DNA from 3 places in the Gottfriedia sp. OAE603 genome. Region 3 is predicted to be linked to each of the others. Evidence: riboswitches for the same ligand, from Rfam matches in the RefSeq annotation. Region 3 holds a riboswitch; each other region holds the start of a gene.

Region 1 (5,662 bases), 210 kb from region 3:
TACAGATGGGTCTTGGGAATATTGTTTTGAAGGGTCGATTATGACAGATTGCTTTATGTTAATTCTTTTAAGTGATTTAGCATTATTAGATAAAGAAAAAGAATTATGTGAAAATATTGCAAAACGTTTGATCAAGTTACAAGAAGAAAATGGCTCATGGAAATTATATGAAGATGAAAAAAATGGGAATCTATCCGCGACTGTTCAAGCATATGCTGCATTATTAGTCTCTAACACATTAGAAAAAGATCATCCTAATATGAAGAAAGCAGAAAAATTTATACTCTCAAATGGTGGGCTGGGAAAAGTACATTTTATGACAAAAATGATTCTAGCGATACATGGATTCATTCAATATCCAACATTCTTTCATTTTCCGATGAGCTATTTTCTGCTCCCAGACAATTTTCCTCTCAGTTTATTTGAACTAAGTAGTTATGCCCGAGTTCATTTAATTCCAATGATTTTATGTATTAATAAACGATTTATTATTAAATCTAATCATCCAATTAATCTAGATCATTTACATGCTACTAAAGAGATCGAGTGGTTTGACGATGAGAGAAATTCATTTTTTCACTTTTTAGTAGAAGAGGGTAAGAAGCTTGCCTCATATCCACTATATTTTCATGATAAAGGATATGAAAAAGCTGAAAAATTTATATTAGAAAGAATTGAAACAAACGGTACATTTTATAGCTACGCTAGTTCAACATATTATATGATATACGCATTACTAGCTCTTGGATATGAAACTAACTCAAATGAAATTCAACAAGCATTAAGTGGTTTAATCTCACTTTCATTTGAAACCGAAGATGGTATTCATATTCAAAATTCTCCCTCACAGGTTTGGGATACAGCGTTACTTTCCTATGCATTACAAGAAGCAGGCGTTTCCCCGACAGATACTTTAATTAAAAAATCCGTTGATTATTTAAATAAAAAACAGCAAATCTTAAAAGGTGATTGGTCGAAGCATGCAAAGAAAATCAGTCCTGGAGGTTGGGGATTTTCAGAAGTAAATTCATTTATTCCAGATAATGATGATACAAGTGCAGCATTAAGGGCATTAACAAGAAGTGCTATCTCAGACTCAACCCAACTTGAAAAATGGCAAAAAGGGATTCAGTTTTTATTGGGCTTACAAAATCATGATGGTGGTTGGGGCGCATTTGAAAAAAATGTAACAAATAAATGGTTAACTTATTTACCAATAGAAAATGCCAAGGATGCCATCATTGACCCATCGACGGCAGATTTAACAGGTCGTGTTTTAGAATTTATTGGAAACTATACAACAATTGATCGAAATGATGAACAAGTTAAAAAGGCGAGCGAGTGGATATTTGAGCACCAAGAAAAAAATGGTAGCTGGTATGGTAGATGGGGAATTTGTTATATTTATGGAACATGGGCTGCTATCACTGGACTACGATCAATCGGAATACCGAAGAATCATGAAGCAATTCAAAAAGCTGCTAAATGGCTTATCAGTGCGCAAAATGATGATGGAGGTTGGGGAGAGTCTGGTTATTCGGCTGTAAAGCAAAGATATGTACCGCTAAAGTATAGTACTCCTAGTCAAACAGCATGGGCTATTGATGCCTTATTAACGATTGTAGATAAAGAAGATAAAGCGATAAAAAGAGGGATTCAATATTTACTGGCTCAAAAAGATAAAACAAAAAAAGAAGTAATGTATCCAACAGGTCTCGGTTTACCAGGTGGTTTTTATATTCATTATCATAGTTATCAACATATATATCCATTACTCGCATTAGCGCATTATGTTCAAAAATAATTTTATTATGTATATAGTTTCAGTTTTTTATCAAATAATATTATTATGTAAACTAAGTGATTCGAAAAATAATAAAATATGTCTATTTTTCAAATTTTCATAAAATATGTTTCTTTAATTGGTTAAGTATAGTAAACTATTCATATTAAAAATAACTGAATATTCCTTATCGAGAGTGGTGGAGGGACTGGCCCTTTGAAACCCGGCAACTTTAGCTTTAGCTAAAAAGTGCTAAATCCAGCATGTTTTTAACATGAGAGATAAGGCGTGGATTGTAGATAACGTCATTCTTTCATTTTAGAAAGAATGGCGTTTTTATTTTTGTATGTAAGGGAAGTGATCAAGTGGGACTGTTGGAAAAATTGAATAATGGAATTGTATTAGGTGATGGAGCTATGGGGACTCTATTATATTCTGGGGGATTACATAGTTGCTTTGAAGAACTAAACATTACTGAACGAGATCGAATTATCCATATTCATGAACAATATATTAATGCTGGTGCGGAGGTCATTCAAACAAATTCATACGGAGCTAATGCTGGGAAATTAAGACAGCATGGATTGGAAAAATTAGTTAAACAAATCAATCAAATGGCCGTCAGAAATGCAAGAGAAGCATCTAAAGGAAAAGCACTCATACTAGGTGGTATTGGTGGTATGAAATACATTGGGTCAACCTTTGCAACACCGTTAGAAAGAGAAATCATGTTGTTAGAGCAGGCATCTGCCTTACTTGAAGAAGGTGTTGATGGAATCATGCTTGAGACCTTTTATGATGAACATGAATTATATGATGCTGTTACCTTACTTAGAGAGCGCACAGACATTCCAATCATTGCACAGGTGACTTTACAAGAAATCGGTGTGATGCAAAGCGGTCAATATATTGAAAAAATCCTCCCTAAATTAGTAGATTTAGGAGCGGATGTAGTCGGAATCAATTGTCATTTAGGTCCACTTCATATGATTGAATCTTTAAATACGGTTGCATTACCGAAAAAGGGATTTTTATCGGCATTTCCAAACTCAGGTCTTCCTTTGTATGAAGAAGGTAAATATGTATATAAATCAAATCCAGAATATTTTGAAGATATGGCAAAACCTTTTATTGAACAAGGCGTTCGTTTAATTGGCGGTTGTTGTGGTACAACACCCGCACACATTGCCGCATTACGCAATAAAATAGATAATTTAAAGCCTGTCACAAAAAAAGAAGTCAACAATCGAATGATTACAATAAAAATACCAAAGCAGCCAGAACAAAAAAATGTAACGCTAGCAGAGAAAGCAAGACAAAGAACTACTATTATTGCTGAGCTGGATCCACCGAAAACTTTACAAACTAGACGATTTTTTGAAGGGGCAAAGGCTTTAAATAACGCAGGAGTAGATGCAATTACATTAGCTGATAACCCGTTAGCTTCACCAAGGATTTCAAATGTAGCCATTGCGTCAATGTTACAACGATTAAATATTCCTGTTCTTACACATTTAACTTGCCGAGATCGAAATATGATTGGTCTTCAATCACATTTAATGGGACTGTCGACTTTAGGTTTAAATGAAGTATTAGCCATTACTGGTGACCCTGCAAGAGTAGGTGACTTCCCTGGTGCCACATCGGTATATGATGTGGCCTCGTTTGAACTTATTCGCATGATCAAAGAAATGAATGAAGGTAGACTATATTCCGGAAAAAGTTTAGGAAACGGTACGAGATTTTCTGTAGCCGCTGCATTTAATCCAAATGTTAGGAAAATGGATGCTGCTATTAAAAGACTAGAAAAGAAGGTTGAAGCGGGTGCAGATTACTTTTTAACCCAGCCTGTCTATGATTTAGAAACAATCGATCGTTTGTATGAATCTACGAGACATATCAATCAGCCAATTTTTATTGGCATCATGCCACTAATTAGTAAAAAGAATGCTGACTTTATTCATTATGAAGTACCAGGAATTACCTTGACAGATGAAGTTAGAAATCGAATTGATATCAATGATCCTTTATTAGCAATAGAAGAAGGTAAAAACATCGCAAAAGAACTTGTAGATTATGCAATTGATAAGTTTAATGGAATCTATTTGATTACTCCATTCTTAAAATATGAAATTACTGAAGAACTAATCCAATACACTAAAACTCGTAAAAAAGAGGAGATTCAATTATGAAAGCATTAGAGGCAGCATTAAAAGAACGTATTCTACTCCTAGATGGAGCAATGGGAACGATGATTCAACAACGAAATTTACAAGCTGAAGATTTTGGTGGTGAAGAACTAGAAGGGTGTAATGAATATTTAGTTGTCACTCGTCCAGATATCATTCAAGAAATCCATGAAGAATATATACTAGCTGGTTCAGATATTATTGAGACAAACACATTTGGAGCTACAAATATCGTTTTATCTGATTACAATTTACAGCATTTAGATATCGAATTAAATGAAAAAGCTGCTAAGATTGCGAAAGCTGCAGTAGAATCTTCTGGGAAAAATGTGTTTATAGCTGGTGCAATGGGCCCAACGACAAAAGCAATTAGTGTCACTGGTGGCGTTACGTTTGAGGAATTAATTACTGCATATTTCCGTCAGGCTATTGGACTATTAAATGGTGGTGTCGACTTATTATTAGTTGAAACATGTCAAGATATGAGAAATGTTAAAGCTGCGTGTATTGGAATTAGTAATGCATTTAAAGAGTTAGATAAAACAATTCCAGTAATGATTTCAGGCACGATCGAACCGATGGGTACAACACTTGCTGGTCAAACAATTGATGCGTTTTATTTAGCGATTGAGCACATTTCGCCAATTTCTATCGGGTTAAACTGTGCAACTGGTCCTGAATTTATGCGAGACCACGTGAGGTCATTATCTGAGTTATCTGAAACTTATGTATCTTGTTATCCTAATGCAGGACTACCTGATGAGGATGGACATTATCATGAGTCACCGGAATCATTAGCATACAAAGTACGTGATTTTGCCGAACAAGGTTGGGTCAATATTTTAGGTGGTTGTTGTGGCACAACACCTGAACACATTAAAGCAATGAAAGAAGCTATTACAGGAATCAAACCTCGTCAATTAAAAAAGAGAACAGATCATGCAGTAAGTGGTTTAGAATCTCTTATTTATGATGATAGTATGAGACCTTTATTCGTTGGTGAAAGAACGAATGTTATTGGCTCAAGAAAATTTAAGAATTTAATAGCTGATGGAAAATATGAAGAAGCAGCAGAAATTGCAAGAGCACAAGTTAAAAAAGGTGCACATGTCATCGATGTTTGTATGGCTGATCCTGACCGTGAAGAATTAGATGATATGGAGAATTTTCTAAAACAACTGGTGAATAAAATAAAGGTTCCAATTATGATTGACTCGACTGATGAAAAAGTAATTGAACTCGCATTAACGTATATACAAGGTAAAGCAATTATAAACTCTATTAATTTAGAAGATGCTGAAGAACGATTTGAAAAAATCTGTCCTTTAATCCATAAGTATGGTGCTGCAGTTGTCGTCGGAACGATTGATGAAGATGGAATGGCAGTATCAGCGGAACGTAAATTGGAAATCGCAAAACGTAGTTATCAATTATTAACTGAAAAGTATCATATTCGACCTTCAGATATCATTTTTGATCCACTTGTTTTTCCAGTAGGAACTGGAGATGTTCAATACATCGGTTCTGCAAAAGCGACGATTGAAGGAATACGTCTGATTAAAGAAGCACTACCTGAGTGTTTAACCATTTTAGGATTAAGTAATATCTCATTTGGTCTTCCAAATAGTGGGCGTGAAGTATTAAACGCAGTCTTTTTGTACCATTCAACGAAAGCTGGTTTAGACTATGC
Region 2 (5,662 bases), 1.1 Mb from region 3:
GCCCAGAGATTGAACAACAATTTAACGCAACATATGTTTCATTTGAGGACTTACTTAAAGAATCTGATTTCATTTCACTTCACTCTCCATATAAGCCTGAACTGCATCATCTATTTGGAGAAGTAGAATTTGCAAAAATGAAAAAAACTGCCTTCTTTATAAATGCAGCAAGAGGAACTCTCGTAAATGAAGCAGAGTTAGTAAATGCTTTAAAAAATGGTGTGATTACAGGTGCAGCTTTGGATGTTTTTGAATTTGAACCAACCATTACGGAAGAATTAAAAACATTATCGAATGTTGTTCTAACACCTCATATTGGAAATGCTACTTATGAAACTCGTGAAGCAATGTCTGAAGTAGCGGCTAAAAATATTATAGAAGTAATAAATGGACGAAATCCTATTTCTGCTGTAAATGAAATATTTGTTAAAAACTAATCAGTACAATACCATGTTATTATTAATAGAAGATATTTGCTAAAACAAAAAAACTCTTAGCTAAATTGCTAAGAGTTTTCCTTTTGACTACTTATTCACTTACAGGTACTACAGCACCTTCATATTTTTCAATGATGAAATCTTGAATTTCTTTAGAGTGTAATACTTTTACTAATGCTTTGATCTCTTTTTTGTCTTTGTCACCTTCGCGAACTGCAATGATGTTTACATATGGAGATTCTTTACCTTCTAAAGCAATTGCATCCTTCATCGGATTTAAGCCTGCATCAATCGCATAGTTTGTATTGATTAAAACAGCATCGCCTTCTTTGTTTTGATATACTTTTGGAAGTAAACCAGCTTCAACGTCAGCTTTGAATTTTAAGTTTTTAGGGTTTTCAGCAATATCTTTAATTGTAGCAGTTGTTGGGTCTACGCCTTCCGCAATTTTAATTAAACCTTCTTGTTGTAACAGGCTTAACATACGACCGTGATCCGCAACCGAACTACTCATGATAATTGTTCCACCTTTTGGTAGTTCATCTAAGCTTTTATATTTTTTAGAGTAAACACCGATTGGCTCAATATGAATTCCACCAGCATTTTCAAATTTATATCCATTTTCTTTCATTTGTGATTCTAAGTAAGGAATATGTTGGAAATAGTTAGCATCTAATTCTTTTGATTCTAAAGCTTTATTCGGTAAAACATAATCTTGGAATTTTACGATTTTTAAATCAATACCTTCTTTTTTCAGTAAAGGTTTTGCTTCTTCTAAAATTACTGCGTGAGGTACATTTGAAGCACCTACTACTAATTCTTTATTTCCTTTTCCACCAGCTTCGTTTTCTCCATTACCACATGCAGCTAACGATAAAGCTAATACGCCTGCTCCTAATAAACCTGTAATCTTTTTGAAATTCATGTTCTTTTTCCTCCCTAATTTGAATTAAGTTCTTTTATCTATTTTTGTTGTTATTAAATCTCCAATAAATTGAAGTATAAATACAATGATTAAGATGATGACTGTTGCCACTAAAGTTACTTCATTATTTGATCTTTGGTAACCTTCCATAAATGCTAAGTTACCAAGTCCACCGCCACCTACAACTCCAGCCATTGCTGTATAACCAACTATCGCAATTGTTGTAACTGTTAAGCCTGAGATAATAGCAGGTAACGCTTCTGGTATAAGAACTTTTAAAATAATTGTTAAAGTGCTTGCTCCCATTGCTCTTGCTGCTTCGATTACACCCTTATCAATTTCACGTAATCCGATTTCAACCATTCTTGCATAAAATGGTGCAGCTCCGATAATTAGAGCAGGTAATGCAGCTTTCGCACCAAGCATTGACCCCAGAATAAACATTGTAAACGGAATTAATAAAATGATTAGAATAATAAAAGGTATTGATCTGAATATATTTACAAATCCAGCTAAAATCATGTTGATCAATTTGTTTTCTAACAGCTGGTCTTTACTTGTTAAAAATAATAGCAAACCAATAATTAACCCTAAAATAAAAGTAGCTAATGCTGCTATTACTGTCATAAATAATGTTTCTTGTGTTGCTAAGATCATTGTTTCCCAATCAACATTCGGAAAAATTTGTGTCATATTACGCTACCTCCACTTCAACTTGCTTTGATTCTAAGTAAGAAATTGCTTCTTTGATGTTATTTAAATCTCCTACAAGTTGAATAGTTAGTGTTCCGTATGACCCTTCAGCGGTTTGAACAATTTTTCCTTGCAAAATATTGATTTCAATATCAAAGTGCTTTACTACTTCAGATATATGGGGTTGATTAGCTTGTCCATTTTTAAACGTTAGCCTGTAAGTTTTATCATTCCCATTGCTTTCTATAATTACTTGTTGATTAAACTCTTCATCTGTTCCTCTAACCTGCTTTACGAATTTCTTCGTAATTTCTTGTTGTGGATGAGTGAACACATCTACTACATGACCCTCTTCAACGACTTTTCCATTTTCCATTACAGCTACTCGCTGACAAACTTTCTGAATAACATGCATTTCATGTGTAATCATAACGATTGTAATACCAAGTTGTTTATTAATACTTGTTAGTAGTGAAAGTATTGAGTCAGTTGTTTCTGGATCTAATGCAGAAGTAGCCTCATCACATAATAAAACATCTGGATTATTTGCTAATGCTCTTGCGATACCAACACGTTGTTTTTGACCACCACTTAGTTCTGAAGGATATGCATTTTCTCTTCCTTCAAGGCCAACAAGCTTGATTAATTCTTTTGCGCGCTCTACACGTTCCTTTTTTGAAACATTTGCAATTTCAAGCGGGAAAAGTATATTGTCTAAAACTGTTCTAGACCATAATAAGTTAAAGTGTTGGAATATCATCCCGATTTTCTGTCTTGATTTTCGAAGCTCTGCTGATGAACACTTTGTGATTGATTTTCCATTTACGATTACGTCACCATCTGTTGGAATTTCAAGTCCGTTTAGCATTCGTAATAACGTACTTTTCCCAGCACCGCTATATCCGATCATGCCAAAGATTTCGCCTGCTTCAATTGTTAGTGAAACATCCTTTACCGCGGTTACAGTGCCCTTTTTACTCCTATATATCTTACTTACATTATTTATTTGAATCATTCATGATTTCTCCTCTCAAACATTCTAACAACACTCTTTTCAATTTTTTGTAAGAAATATCTTTTTTAGTCTTAAAAAACAAAAAAACCTTTCTACTCGCATGAGCAGAAAGGTTTAACATAAAAAGTAATCCTTTCTCTCATCTCTCAAAGCAATTGCTTTGCAGGAATTAGCACCATTTCAATGACAAGCATTGACGGTTGCTGGGTTTCACAGGGCTCAGTCCCTCCACCTCTCTCGATAAGAGTTAACGTATCAAATATTCGGTTGTTTAATGTAGTTTTCATTCTACAAACTTAGACATAAGTTGTCAACAATTTTCTAAAAGTTTTTTCTCATTCTCCACACTCGTATATTGAAAAATTGTTTCAATGAGTAATAATAATCGATAATTCCCCTCATAAGAAGCGTCATTTAACTTTAATAATAGTCCTAAGCGTTCCCTACCTAAATTTAACGATTTCCAACCATCTTTCGTTAAATTAATTCTTAACTGTGGAATAGCTCGATCTAATATTTCAATATATGGAGCTTTTTTACTGAATTTGATATATGACTTCTCATTAAGACAATTTAGTTCGAAAATTCGATCTTCAATCGGTAAAATTATTTGTAAATATTCTTTATTAATAAATAAATTTCTAGCTTGTCCAACCCACTCCTTAATTTCCATATCGTTTACACCTCTCCCGAATTCTTTAAAACTATTTTCTCATAGATAGATGTTATGTTCTTTACTTTTCGCTCGACAATTACCATGGATAAACGCATGTCATTCTACAACATTCACCTTATTTCCCAAGAAATATGTCAGAAGTTGGGTAATAAAATATAGTCATTGATAAAACAATTTTGAAATTTCCGGGCTTAAGAATGTGTTAGTTGATTACAACTCCAGGTTGCTCGCTTTCCGTGGGGCGAAAGCTGAGCCTCCTCGGCTAACCTCCGGGGTCTCAGCCTTTCCGCATCTCCCACAGGAGTCTCGCACCTTCCGTTGTAATCAACTTTTGTATATATAGTTCTATTTAACCAAAAAGCAAAATTCTATTAGAAAAAACCTTTTAAAAACATAAAAAAATGACAACTAATCACTTGTCAATTAGTCGTCATTTTTCATTATCAAGAGGACTTCACGGTCTCTCAATATTCATCGTTTAATATACAGATTGTATTTTTTTAATAAGTCATGTAAATACGGAACAGATTGGAAAGCGTATATCTTTTGTTTGATTTCTCCTTTGTCGAAAATAATTAGACAAGGTACACTTTCAATTTTCCAGTGCTGAGCTTCTTGTGTTAGATCATTAATATTTTGCTTAGATAATGGTAAATTCGGGAGTATTTCATTAACGATTTCTAACATTTTAGATGCTACTTGGCAAGTACCACACATAGCGGTATATATATATAAAATTGTTGTTTCTTTTGATTCTATACGTTGCATTAATTCATTCTTTGTCCACTGGTACATATCATTAATCCTCTTAAATTGTTCTTAAATAGTCTGTAAAAACGGAAATGTCCGCTCCTAATAATACACTTGCTAAATGTTGACTTGGAGCTGTTGCAACTTCACGATAACTTCTGTCGATATACAAATGCTCCGCTTGAGGAAATTCTCTTTTTAATAATCTTCTCAGTTGTTTCTCCAGCCTCATCAGCATCAACTAGCACGTAGATTTCTCTATAATCTAACATTTCGGCTAGTTCATCTAATTTAGTTGTCCCTACAGTTCCATTTGTACAAATGATATCTACAGGTTCTTTTATAATAGACTGAATCTTTCTTTTATCAGTAGTACCTTCGACAATGATTACTTTTCTTTGATCTTCAATATTCACTGGGCATCACCTAATGTAAAGGACTCTAAAGCTTAATTCATATATATAGTATATTCTATTTTCGTTTGTTGTTTCCTTTTTTTCATAAAAGGAAAATAAACTAACCCAAAAACAAGACAAAAAATAACATAAAAATAGTATTTTGTATTTAACAGTATACACATAAATTAAGAAAAGCGCCCATAATTGGACGCTCTTAATAGATAATTAATCTTGATTAATCATTTCTTCGTATTTTTCAGCAGACATTAACTCTTCATATTCAGAAGTGTTAGAAGCTTCAACAACTACCATCCATGCTTTTTCGTATGGAGATTCGTTTACGAATTCTGGATTATCATCTAGGCTTGAGTTTACTTCAACAACTTTTCCACTAATAGGAGCATAAAGTTCAGAAACTGTTTTAACAGACTCAACGCTACCAAACGGCTCGTTTACTGTAATATCATCGCCTACTTCTGGTAACTCAACAAATACGATATCTCCAAGCTCTGATTGTGCAAAATGAGTAATACCGATATAGTACTTATTACCTTCAACTCTTACCCACTCATGTTCTTCTGAATAACGTAATTCTTTTGGAATTGACATTGTGAATCCTCCTCGATTAATTACCATAATTTATGTTATTTTATAACCAAACTTTTTCAAATACTTCTTCGTTAAAACCAACTGTCGCTTGATCTCCATTGAATAGAAGCGGTCTTTTGATCAGTTTGCCATCAGAACTTAGAAGTTCTAGAAGCTCTT
Region 3 (5,662 bases):
ACCTTTCACTAAAACTTCACCCCAAGGATCAATCAGCACCGAGCCTCCACCAAATGTATTCGCTAAATCTTTCCCAACACGATTACATGCGACTACATAGCATTGGTTTTCTATTGCACGAGCTTTTAATAAAGTTTCCCAATGCTCCATTCTTTGAATAGGCCATTCAGCAACAAAAAACAAAACCTTTGCACCATTTACAGCATGAGTTTGAATCCATTCCGGAAAACGTAAATCATAACAAACAAATCCAGCTACCTCTAAGCCATCGATGGTAAATAAACCATTGTCAGTTCCAGACTGTAAATAGTGGTGCTCGTTCATCAACTGGAACAAATGGACTTTGTCATATTCTTTCACCACATCACCTTGATTGTTTATCACGATTAATGTATTTGTCACGCCATGTTCACGCTCAATTGGAAATGAACCACTTATGATTGTCACTTGATTATTTCGAGCAATCGTTTGAAGTTCAGAAATAATAGATTCCTGTTGACCTGTATGCTTCGTAATTTCTTCTAAACAATATCCGGTCGTCCACAGTTCAGGCAACACAATTACTGTTGCATGTTGATTAATTGCCTCAATGATTTTGCCTTTCATCTTCATGAAATTAGTAATAGAATCCCCTAAAACAACGTCTGATTGTATACATGCAATCTTAATCAATTTATATTCACCCTATTCTAAATTTTATAGACATTTTTAAAATGAGCATATATGATGGTGAAAGTTATTGCAATATTCATTGTTTGAAATGTAAGTCTTGTAGTCATACAAATCAATGAACTATATTTTTTTGGAGTGATGAACTTGAAACCTAGTAAATTATTAGAAAATCTACCAAAGCAATTCTTTGCCTCTCTCGTTATGAAGGTAAATGAGTCTATTAAAAATGGTCATGATGTTATTAATCTTGGTCAAGGAAATCCAGACCAACCAACGCCAAATCATATTATAAAAGCTCTACAAAATTCAGTAGAAAATCCTATTACTCATAAATACTCTCCATTTCGAGGAATTAGCAGTTTAAAACAAGCAATCGTTGATTTTTATAAACGCGAGTATGATGTTGATCTAGATCCTGAGGAAGAAGTTGCCATTTTATTTGGTGGAAAAGCAGGTTTAGTTGAATTGCCATTATGTTTATGTGATGAAGGCGATACAATTTTAGTTCCAGATCCAGGATATCCTGACTATTTATCAGGAATTGCCCTTTCAAAAACAGTACCATATACTTTACCGTTGATTGAGGAAAATCATTTCTTACCAGACTATCAAAAGATTCCTCAAGAAGTTTTAGAAGCTAGTAAAATATTATTTATAAATTATCCTAATAATCCTACTGGTGCAGTTGCTACATCAGAATTTTTTGAAGAAACGGTTCAATTAGCAAAAAATAATCAAATAACAGTTTGCCATGATTTCGCTTATGGAGCCTTTGGATTTGATGGTAAAAAGCCAATCAGTTTTTTACAAACTCCTGATTCAAAGGAGTGTGGTATTGAAATTTACACACTTTCTAAAACTTATAATATGGCAGGTTGGCGAGTTGGTTTTGCCGTTGGAAATAAAGAAGTGGTTTCAGCGATTAATTTATTGCAAGACCATCTTTATGTTAGTTTATTTCCTGCAATTCAAGAAGCAGCCGCTGCTGCATTAACTGAATCACAGGATAGTGTGAAAGAATTATTATCGCTTTACGAAGAAAGAAGAAATATTTTCATCAATGGTTGCCGAGAAATCGGATGGAATGTAACTGCCCCTGCTGGTTCATTTTTCGCTTGGCTTAAAGTACCAAATGGATTTACATCATCCGAATTTGCAGATCTATTACTAGAAAAGGCTCATATTGCTGTTGCGCCTGGTAATGGTTTCGGTGAATTTGGAGAAGGCTACGTTAGAGTTGGTCTGTTGACTGACACTAGTAGATTAGAAGAAGCCATTTCACGTTTAAAAAATCTTGAGATATTTTTAAACAATTAATGTTTGACAATTCCAATTGTTCGTGAAATAATGCGATTATGTTAAAAATTCAAAATTAAATATTTACTTTATTCAGAGTAGGTGGAGGGACCGAGCCCGATGAAACCCGGCAACCGGCTATATTGCATAGCACGGTGCTAATTCTCGCAGCATTTTGCTGACAGATAAGGTGTAGGTATACCTCTCCTTGTGAGAGGTTTTTTGTTTTTTATTCACTAATTACCCGAGGAGGTCATGAAATGAGTGGTGTAATTGCAACGTACCAGGTTTATGACAAAAATCATCATTTAGAAAAAAAAGCAGAGTCCATAGCACTTGGATTGACAGTTGGTTCTTGGACATCTTTGCCTCAAAATGATCAAATTCAATTACAAAAACATAAAGGTAAGGTACTTTCAATTCGTGAAGTCGAATGTGAAGACAATATTACCGAATACTTTGGTCATAGACCAACAAAAGGCTTTATAGAAATCTATTATCCTAGTTTAAATTTTTCATTGGATATTCCAGCAATCTTAACTACTGTTTTTGGAAAATTATCACTTGATGGAGAAATTAAATTAGTAGACTTGAATTTTACTGATGATATTTTAAAGCAATTCCCAGGACCAAAATTTGGGATCAGTGGGATCAGAGAAAAAATTGATGTGTATGATCGTCCGTTATTGATGAGTATTTTCAAATCAGTGATCGGTAGAGATATACAATACATTTCAGAGGAATTAAAAAAACAAGCATTAGGTGGAGTAGATCTAATTAAAGACGATGAAATTTTATTTGATACAGTGACTTCATTAACAGAACGAGTTACGCAAGGTAAAAAAGTCTTACAGCAAGTGTATGAAAAAACTGGTCATAAAACCTTATATGCGGTTAATTTAACTGGTCGTACATACGAATTAAAAGAAAAAGCAAAACAAGCTGCAGAAGCTGGTGCTGATGTATTCTTATTAAATGTTTTCTCATATGGAATTGATGTTCTTCAAAGTTTAGCCGAGGATCCATCAATTCAAATACCGATCATGGCACATCCTGCTGTATCGGGAGCGTTTAGTGCTTCCCCTATTTACGGGATTGATGCAGGTTTATTATTAGGGAAATTATTACGTGTTGCTGGAGCAGACTTTAGCTTATTCCCTTCTCCTTACGGGTCTGTTGCTTTACAAAAAGAAACTGTATTAAAAATTGCAGAAAATCTTACGGTACAAAATGGGTTAAAAGAAACATTCCCGGTTCCATCCGCTGGTATTCATCCAGGTTTAGTTCCAAGTTTAATTCAAGATTTCGGAATTGACCAAGTTATAAATGCAGGCGGTGGAATTCATGGGCATCCAGATGGTCCGATTGGCGGAGGGAATGCATTTAGAGAAGCTATTACCGCAACACTTTCTGGAATTAAATTAAATGAATATGCACTTCCAGACACTTCACTTCAAAAGGCTTTGCAACTATGGGGGTAAAAGAATGGCAATAAAAATATTTTGTGACTTTGATGGAACAATCACTGAAGGCGATAACATCGTAACTTTAATTAAGCAATTCGCTTCACCATCAGCAAAAGTCTTAACATCAGATGTTTTAAGCGGAAAAATATCGATTCGTGAAGGCGTAGAAAAAATGTTTTCTACAATCCCTTCATCAAAAAAAGAAGAAATGACTAAGTTTGTTACAGAAAGTACGAAGATTAGAGAGGGTTTTCAAGATTTCATTCAATTTGTGAAACAAAGCGATTATGATTTAAAGGTTGTAAGTGGGGGTTTAGACTTTTTTGTTCATCCCATTTTAGCTGACTACCTCCCCTCTTCGGATGTGTTATGTAATCGAACTGATTTTTCGGGCGAAAACGTGATCATCCATTGGGATCATTCTTGTGATACGCATTGTTCAAATGATTGTGGTATGTGTAAGCCCTCAGTTATGAGAAAGTTTAGTAGTTCAGATGATTTCATTATTGTAATTGGTGATTCCATTACCGATTTACAAATTGCTAAAGAGGCGAACTTAATTTTTGCAAGAGACTTCTTAATAGAAAAATGTGAGGAATTAAGTCTACCTTATATTCCCTTTACAAATTTTCATGATATTCAAACGGCGTTACACAAGGAGGTTTTAGTTTGAAGGAATTTTTCAAACGTTACGATGAAATTCGTGATATAAAACAAACTCTTGCAAAAAGAGACTGGTTTTTAGGTACGAGTGGTAATTTATCAATCAAGGTAAATGATGCACCTTTAAATTTCTTAGTCACGACAAGCGGAAAAGATAAAACAAAACATATGTATGATGACTTTTTACTTTTAAACGAATTTGATCAATCCATTTGGGATGAAACGAAAAAACCATCTGCAGAAAGCATTTTGCATCGATTAATCTATTTGCACACTAATGCGACTTGTGTTTTACATGTTCATACAATCGCAAACAATCTGATCACAAAGGATTTTCCTGCGCAAAAAGAATTATCATTTTCAGGAATTGAAATTATCAAGGCTTTAGGTTTATGGGAGGAAGATGAGGAAATAACGATTCCGATTATCAAAAACCATGCTCATATCCCTACTTTAGCAGAGGAATTTCTACCTCATATTAAAAATGATCATGGAGCTGTTCTCATCCATAATCATGGAATTACAGTTTGGGGTACTTCAGCTTTTGAAGCAAAAAAACACTTAGAGGCTTATGAATTTTTATTTCAATATGCATTACAAGGAAGTTTAAATAATCTTTTGATAAAAAATTGAATCTAATGGAGGAATAAAAAATGGCAAATATTTGGGTAGAGAAAAAGGATTTTCACATTACAAATGATGTTGAGGTTACGTCTTATTTAGAAGAACAAGGTGTTATTTATGAAAACTGGAATATTGAACAATTAGATCCATCTTTAAGAGAAAAATTCATTCTTTCTGATGAAGAAAAAATCTTCAATTCTTGCAACTTTTAAAACTGAAATTGATCGTATTTCAACTCGTCGCGGCTATTTAGCAAGTGATATCATTTCACTTTCAGATGCAACTCCAAACTTGGATGAGTTGTTAAAGAATTTCAATCGTGAGCATCACCATACTGACGATGAAGTGCGCTTTATTGTAAGTGGTCATGGTACTTTTATCATTGAAGGTAACGAAGGGTTCTTCCATGTTAACCTAAACCCTGGTGACTTAATTTCAGTACCACCAAATGTACGCCATTACTTCACGCTAGCTGAAGATCGCAAAGTTGTAGCAGTTAGACTGTTTGTTACTACTGAAGGATGGGTACCAATTTATGAAGAGCAAGTAACACAAGGCTAATAAAAAAATTGTACGTTAAAATTCGGGAAAAGGTTTAAGGTCGAAATGATCTTGAACTTATTCCCTTTTTTATTTTTCCACTTCTTTTCGAACTCTTTTAATAAGCACTTTCTTTTCTCTATTCACATGCCCTCTTTGTATTTTTTCAATTTTTTTGAAGAAAATAAGCTTACTCCTATATCTTTCAGGACAATTTGTACTTTTGAGGTGATTCTCCCTGAGTAAAAAACTTTCGTTACTTGGTTTAATTTTAATGGTGTTTACTTCTGTTTATGGATTTGCCAATATTCCAACCGCATTTTATTTGATGGGATATAGCGCAATTCCATGGTATTTAATTTCTGCAATTACATTCTTTATCCCCTTCGCTTTTATGATGG

What was found. Region 3 has a riboswitch for S-adenosylmethionine ahead of mtnW (2,3-diketo-5-methylthiopentyl-1-phosphate enolase). Riboswitches for the same ligand answer to the same signal wherever they lie in the genome.
Region 1: another riboswitch for S-adenosylmethionine. It lies ahead of ABID96_RS09325 (bifunctional homocysteine S-methyltransferase/methylenetetrahydrofolate reductase); the one in region 3 lies ahead of mtnW (2,3-diketo-5-methylthiopentyl-1-phosphate enolase).
Region 2: another riboswitch for S-adenosylmethionine. It lies ahead of ABID96_RS02800 (methionine ABC transporter ATP-binding protein); the one in region 3 lies ahead of mtnW (2,3-diketo-5-methylthiopentyl-1-phosphate enolase).

Annotation. Positions count from the first base shown of each region.
Region 1 covers NZ_JBEUNN010000001.1:1,872,872-1,878,533, forward strand. The annotation lists gene shc (squalene--hopene cyclase) at 1-1,804, shown strand, start outside; SAM riboswitch class I at 1,968-2,071, shown strand; gene ABID96_RS09325 (bifunctional homocysteine S-methyltransferase/methylenetetrahydrofolate reductase) at 2,149-3,975, shown strand; gene metH (methionine synthase) at 3,972-5,662, shown strand, end outside.
Region 2 covers NZ_JBEUNN010000001.1:574,557-580,218, reverse strand. The annotation lists gene ABID96_RS02815 (2-hydroxyacid dehydrogenase family protein) at 1-437, shown strand, start outside; gene ABID96_RS02810 (MetQ/NlpA family ABC transporter substrate-binding protein) at 529-1,362, opposite strand; gene ABID96_RS02805 (methionine ABC transporter permease) at 1,387-2,055, opposite strand; gene ABID96_RS02800 (methionine ABC transporter ATP-binding protein) at 2,057-3,070, opposite strand; SAM riboswitch class I at 3,207-3,317, opposite strand; gene ABID96_RS02795 (hypothetical protein) at 3,381-3,743, opposite strand; gene ABID96_RS02790 (thioredoxin family protein) at 4,218-4,541, opposite strand; partial or broken gene ABID96_RS02785 (toprim domain-containing protein) at 4,555-4,906, opposite strand; gene gcvH (glycine cleavage system protein GcvH) at 5,120-5,503, opposite strand; gene ABID96_RS02775 (arsenate reductase family protein) at 5,544-5,662, opposite strand, start outside.
Region 3 covers NZ_JBEUNN010000001.1:1,661,262-1,666,923, reverse strand. The annotation lists gene ABID96_RS08215 (carbon-nitrogen family hydrolase) at 1-669, opposite strand, end outside; gene ABID96_RS08210 (aminotransferase class I/II-fold pyridoxal phosphate-dependent enzyme) at 808-1,989, shown strand; SAM riboswitch class I at 2,055-2,160, shown strand; gene mtnW (2,3-diketo-5-methylthiopentyl-1-phosphate enolase) at 2,229-3,449, shown strand; gene ABID96_RS08200 (2-hydroxy-3-keto-5-methylthiopentenyl-1-phosphate phosphatase) at 3,454-4,107, shown strand; gene ABID96_RS08195 (methylthioribulose 1-phosphate dehydratase) at 4,104-4,730, shown strand; partial or broken gene ABID96_RS08190 (cupin domain-containing protein) at 4,751-5,282, shown strand; gene yjeM (glutamate/gamma-aminobutyrate family transporter YjeM) at 5,500-5,662, shown strand, end outside.